DNA from 2 places in the Leeia speluncae genome. Region 2 is predicted to be linked to the other one. Evidence: predicted binding sites of a transcription regulator. Region 2 holds the regulator's gene; the other holds the start of a gene.
The links. The regulator sigma-54, encoded in region 2, starts transcription at its own class of promoters, with help from an activator protein. The targets are predictions, from matches to a motif close to CTGGCACGCTTCATGCTT.
Positions count from the first base shown of each region.

Region 1: a site for sigma-54 is predicted at 1,653-1,670, ahead of LIN78_RS11425 (circularly permuted type 2 ATP-grasp protein). Genes of this name have one in related genera too.

Region 1 covers NZ_JAJBZT010000005.1:346,811-350,202, forward strand. The annotation lists gene LIN78_RS11425 (circularly permuted type 2 ATP-grasp protein) at 1-1,398, opposite strand, end outside; gene LIN78_RS11430 (homocysteine S-methyltransferase family protein) at 1,838-2,740, opposite strand; gene LIN78_RS11435 (transporter substrate-binding domain-containing protein) at 2,798-3,392, opposite strand, start outside.
Region 2 covers NZ_JAJBZT010000004.1:238,497-241,888, forward strand. The annotation lists gene lptB (LPS export ABC transporter ATP-binding protein) at 5-736, shown strand; gene LIN78_RS09035 (RNA polymerase factor sigma-54) at 740-2,164, shown strand; gene hpf (ribosome hibernation-promoting factor, HPF/YfiA family) at 2,212-2,547, shown strand; gene LIN78_RS09045 (PTS sugar transporter subunit IIA) at 2,768-3,220, shown strand; gene hprK (HPr(Ser) kinase/phosphatase) at 3,223-3,392, shown strand, end outside.

The DNA.
Region 1 (3,392 bases), on a different contig from region 2:
ACCACCGCCTTGCGACGAATTCACCACCAAGGAACCTTCTTTTAGTGCTACGCGTGTTAAGCCGCCCGCCACCATACGGATTTCACGACCTGACAGTACAAATGGGCGTAAATCGATGTGTCTTGGCGCGATACCTGCCTCGACAAAAGTAGGGCAAGTCGATAACGAGAGCGTTGGCTGCGCAATATAGCCTTCTGGGTTGGCTAAGATTCTTGCTTTGAAATCTTCAATTTCTTGTTTGCTTGCCATTGGGCCAATTAACATGCCGTAGCCACCCGCACCGTGGACTTCTTTCACCACCAAATCAGCGAGGTTATTCACCACATAATCTAGTTCGGCTGGCTTACGGCACATCCAGGTTTGTACGTTATTCAGCTTTGGCTCTTCATTGAGATAGAAGCGGATCATATCCGGTACGTATGGGTAGATGGATTTATCATCCGCTACGCCAGTACCAATCGCGTTGGCGAGCACCACATTGCCATTACGGTATACAGACAATAATCCTGGCACGCCCAACATTGAGTCTGCGCGGAAGGCTAATGGATCGAGGAAGATATCGTCCACACGGCGGTAGATCACATCGACTTGCTTATGACCGGCCGTGGTACGCATGTACACACGATCATTCTTCACAAAGAGATCTCGCCCTTCGACTAACTCCACCCCCATCTGCTGCGCAAGGAAGGCATGCTCAAAGTACGCACTGTTGTAATGACCTGGGGTTAATACCACCACGGTTGGATCATCTACATGCGTAGATTGACGCAAAGTACGTAGTAAGAGACTAGGGTAATGCTCGACCGGAGACACCATGTGGCGAGCGAATAGCTCAGGGAAGAGGCGCATCATCATGCGGCGGTCTTCGATCATGTACGAGACACCAGACGGCACGCGTAGATTATCTTCTAGCACATAGTAGTTGCCATCATTATGGCGGATTAGGTCGACGCCAGTGATATGTGAGTAGACATTATTCGGAAGGTCAATGCCTTGCATAGCAGGCTGATATTGGGCGTTTTGGAAGACCTGCTCTTCAGGAATGAGCCCCGCTTTTAGAATATGCTGATGATGATAAATATCATGCAGGAAGGCGTTAATTGCAGTAACCCGTTGTGCCAAGCCTTCTTCCAAAGCTTTCCACTCAGCACCTGGAATAATCCTAGGTACAGTATCAAACGGAATTAAACGCTCAGAACCACTTTCATCGCCATAAACGGCAAAGGTAATCCCTACTTTTCGGAACAACAAATCCGCCTCTTGATGCTTGAGTTTTAGCTCTTGAGGGGTTTGTTCATGTAGCCAATTGGCAAATCGCTGATAATGCGGTCTAACCACACCGCTTGGTAAAAGCATCTCATCGAATATGTGCGCTGGTGGCAACGTGAGTGCATGCATAATTGGCTCCCGTCATCTTACTTATATAACTACTATTGCTATGAGTCTGTTGGCTATTTCCGATCGGATGATCGGCTGCATGTACAGGCAAATATAGGTATTCTTATGATGCCGAAAAGGAATGGGTTCTCCTTGTTTTTGATCAAACCATTCATAGGCCTGACATTCTTTTACGAATTTTTGTTCATTCTTTTGTAGTAGGTTGCCCTTCTATTGTTGCCGTTCGACACCAATAGAACCTGCGTACCTTTTCTATGCAAAAAGCGTACCAACCCGTATTAATACCGACAAATTCAACTTTCGCTAGCGTACCAGCGCAAATTTACAGGAAATAACTAACAAATACCCTTTAGTCATAATTTTGGCGGGCACTTTTACTATAGACAAATAAAAACGCACCATATAGGTGCGTTTTTAAAGAACCAATCACTCAGAGAGATTATTTTGGATGAAAGGCTTTCGCCAACTCCCCAATATGCTCTGGAGAAATACCACAACATCCGCCCACGATAGAAGCACCGGCTTCTACCCAGCGCTGTGCCCACACCAAATAATGAGGAGGATCCAGATCTGCTCTTAATTCATCTAAGCCAGAATTCGCTTCCGCGTCTTTTGGCTGTGGCGGGAATGCATTAGCGTACACCCCCACCTCCACAGACACACCCGCGTTGGCAATTTCTGCTCGTGCCGCTTTCACTGCAGAGGCCATCACTTCTGGTTGGCTACAATTAAATAGCACCGCTTTTACACCAAGTGCCAACGCCGCCTTTACCGCCTCTGCCACCGACTCCCCAGAGCGCAGCTGAACATCTTCTCCCGGGAATTCGTCATCTAATGTGAACGACACCCAAAATGGCTTGCTGTTACCTGCTAACGCAGTATGTGCCGCACGGATTTCTGCAATGGAGCTTTGGGTTTCTGCCAACCAGACATCCACATACGCATCCAAACCTCGGATAAGGGTTTGATGAATACGGATGGAATCTGCTTCCACAAATAAATCTGGGCGATAAGAACCCAATGCTGGCGAGAGTGACCCTGCCACCATCACTGGGTGGCCTGCTTTATTCGCCGACTCTCTTGCTAATTGACCAGCTAACGCGGCTAGCTGTTCGCCGTTTGCCTCAAAACGCTCGTCACCAATATGGAACGGCACAACCGCATAGCTATTGGTCGTAATGATTTCTGCACCATTATTGATAAAGGCATCGTGCACTTGGCCAACATAGGCAGGCCCTTCCATTAGTGCTAACGCCGACCATTCTGGCTGACGAAACGGCGCACCGATTCGATTTAGCTCACGTCCCATGCCACCATCTAAAATTTTTACTGTTTGAGCCACAATCAATTCCTCTATCTAATTTCTGCAAACCATTCTGTAAACTGTACCAATGCCAAATTAAGGCTCGATACCGAACATAAAATATTTCTGGGCAAGCGTGGTTAATGTACCGTCTTGCCGCACCATCTCAATCCCTTTATCGAGCTGGGCTTTTAGTGCTTTGTCTGATAGACGAACCACAAACCCAACCCCTTCGCCCACCATGTTTTTGTCTCGACTTGGCGATCCAACAAATTCAAAACCATCTTTACGGTGATCTTTTAAGAAAGACTCTTGCGTCGTCGCCATGTCGTCCAACGCTACATCAATCTCACCCTTTGCTAGGGCTTTGTACATATCGTCGGTTTTTTCATAAGTAATGCGAGAGACATTCGCCGCATTCTTTAGCATTTTTTGCAGGTAGGTATCGTAGCTAGAACCACCTTGCACCCCCACCTTACGGCCAGCTAGTTCCATCGCACTAATGTATGAGTACGGAAAGCGCTTGGCTTTACCGACAAATGAAACCGGCACTTTGGCGTAGGGCGTTGAAAACAGCCATTTCTGTTTTCGTTCTGCATTTATCGTCACGGAATCTGCCACCACATCGTACTTTTTGGCGTCTAGGTTAGTGAACGCAGAATCCCAATCATTCTTAATAATGGTGCAATTC
Region 2 (3,392 bases):
TGGAATGAGCGAAATGAGTCATTTGCGTGCTGAACAATTACAAAAAAGATATCGCTCCAGAACGGTTGTTCAGGATGTGTCGCTAGAAGTGGCGAGTGGTGAAGTGGTGGGGCTACTCGGGCCGAATGGCGCGGGTAAAACCACTAGTTTCTACATGATTGTAGGTTTGGTCCCCGCAAATGGTGGCGATGTCTATTTAGATGGGAAAAGTATTGGGCGTTGGCCAATCCATAAGCGCGCAAGAGCTGGGCTTGGTTATTTACCCCAGGAAGCTTCTATTTTTCGTCGAATGACTGTGGCTGAAAATGTGCTTGCAGTGCTTGAATTGCATATTAAAGATCGTGAAGCGCGTCAAAAAAGACTGACAGAATTATTGGAAGAACTGCATGTAGATCACCTACGTGATCAGCCCGCAATTAGCTTGTCTGGTGGTGAGAGAAGACGAGTGGAGATTGCGCGCGCCTTAGCGAGCGAGCCAAAGTTTATCTTATTAGACGAGCCATTTGCTGGTGTCGACCCGATTGCTGTGATTGATATTCAACGAATTATCAATTTCTTAAAAGAAAAAGGAATTGGCGTATTGATTACGGACCACAATGTGCGCGAAACACTTGGTATTTGCGATCGTGCCTACATCATTGCAGATGGTAAGGTATTAGCCACCGGTGCTCCATCCGATATTGTGGATAATGAAGCGGTAAGACGTGTGTATCTTGGCGAACAGTTCCGGTTATAACACATGAAACCAGGCTTACAGCTCAAACTCTCTCAGCAACTCACGCTGACCCCTCAGCTGCAGCAATCTATTCGATTGTTGCAGTTATCTACACAAGATCTGCAACAAGAGTTAGAGCAGTTTATGGAGTTAAATCCACTACTTGAAAGGGTTGATGGATTTGAGTCTGGCAATGGAGATGAATCTAGCTACGCTGAGGCTGGCGAGAGTAGTGCGACTGACTCAACAAATACAGAAGAGTGGCAGGCTGCTGGAGAGGCGCTAGATGAGCTTAGCTGGCAGCAATCCTCTGGCAGCAGTGATGATGACGAAGAGATTCCGGCGGGCGATCAGGTAGAGATACATCCTTCCTTACGTGAACACCTCATTGCGCAATTAGGTGAGATGCATCTATCGGATAGAGATAAACTCCTCGCCTTTTTAGTGATTGAATCCTTAGATGATGATGGTTTCTTCGCTTCTGAGTGGGAAGAGCTTGCTGCCATGTGTCCAGAAGACTGGGAGGAGGCGGTTGAAGAGGAGGAGTGGCGAATTGCCCTTCATCATGTTCAACATTTTGATCCCGCAGGTGTCGGTGCGAGAAATCTGAGCGAATGTCTCGATTTGCAATTGCTACGTATGCCGGATTCACCAATGGTAAAACTAGCCCGAACAATTGTTACACAACATTTGGACTTGTTAGGCGCAAGGGATTACACTAAATTAAAAAAGAGGCTAACCACAAACGATGATCAACTCAGAGAGGCGCAATCACTCATTTCTGGATTAGATCCTAGACCAGGACGGGCATTTTCAGAAGAAAAAGCAGCCTATATCGTCCCAGATGTGATCGTCGTCAAAGAAAAAGGTCAGTGGGTAGCGCATCTTAATAGTGACGCTGTACCAAAAATCCGTGTTAATCAAATGTATGCCAATATATTAGGGCGACAGCGCGGTGGAGATGGAAAAGGGCTTCAAGAACAGTTGCAAGAAGCCCGCTGGATGATTAAGAATATCCAACAACGGTTTACAACCATATTGCGTGTTACTCGGGCAATTGTTGCTCGACAAGCAAAATTTTTTGAATATGGCGAAGTTGGCATGTCTCCGCTAGTATTAAGAGAGATAGCTGATGAATTAGATTTGCATGAATCGACGGTTTCTCGGGTTACTAATCAAAAATATATGATGACCCCTAGAGGAATTTTTGAACTAAAGTACTTTTTTGGTAGTCGATTAGATACAGACACTGGTGGTGCTTGTTCTGCAACAGCAATACGGGCACTGATTAAGCAGTTGATTCAAGCGGAGGATTCAAACAAACCACTAAGTGATAGTCAGTTATCTGACATGCTTGCCAATCAAGGGGTTATTGTTGCGCGAAGAACCGTAGCTAAGTATCGCGAAGCAATGCAAATCCCTCCAGTAAACTTACGCAAAGCGTTGTAACGAAATAACCAAAATAGCGGTATTCGTGTTAATACAGGAGAAACACCATGAATCTGACCATGAGCGGCCATCATCTGGAAATTACCCCAGCTATCCGTGAATACATGACAACAAAGCTCGCCAAGGTCACTCGTCATTTTGACAATGTTATTGATATCAATGTCATCATGACTGTAGAGAAACTGGTGCAGAAAGTAGAAGCAACTTTGCATGTGCGTGGAAATGACATTTTTGCAGAATCAACTCATGCTGATTTGTATGCTGCTATTGATGCATTGATTGATAAGTTAGACCGTTTGGTTCTTAAACATAAGGAAAAACGTTCAGAAAAGCGTCATGAAGGTGGTCACCGTCATTTGAATGAACAACTGGCCGAAGAATAAAGTTTCAACGGTAAAATGCGATGGTTAATTTGTTTTCGCATGAGAATGAATCATCTATTGCGTAAAAACAGCGAGACTCTGATGTCTCGCTGTTTTTCTATGTATAATCTGTTTCCGCTAAGGTCTATACTGTAGTTAAGGTATAGCTGAATATTGACAGAATTATCGATGCCGCAGTCGTAGGAAATAAAAAACAGAATACGCCTGCAGGATGAAAAGTATGAGTTTTATTCGCAAAATTCTCACTGTGGATCATGTTTTTCTTGATCTAGATGTTAGCAGTAAGAAACGCATTTTTGAGCAAGTTGGGCTAGTTGCTGAAAATGATTTTCAAATTGCTAGAAGCAAAGTCTACGATGCTTTATTTGATCGGGAAAAATTAGGGTCTACAGGATTAGGCCAAGGTGTTGCCATTCCGCATGGACGCATCAAGGGACTGAAAGAGGCGGCTGGTTTCTTTGTCCGATTAAAAGAGCCTATTCCGTATGATGCCCCAGATGGCAAACCTGTTCGTTTGTTATTTGTCTTGCTAGTTCCTGATCATGCGAGTGAATTGCATTTACAAATTCTTGGTGAATTGGCTGAATTATTTTGTAGCCGTACGCTAAGAGAGCAATTGTTAATTGAGACTGATCCTGCAAAACTTTTTGAATTACTAGGTGGACAAGTATAACTATGCCCCAGATAAGTGTTCAGCAGTTATTTGATGATAATAGAGATAAACTTGCCATCGTTTGGGTTGCTGGCCTTGGTGCTGCAGAAAAAGTAATCTCTAACGATGATGAAGCAGATAGATCTTCGCTAGCACTAGTTGGACATTTAAACTTTATCCACCCAAACCGAAT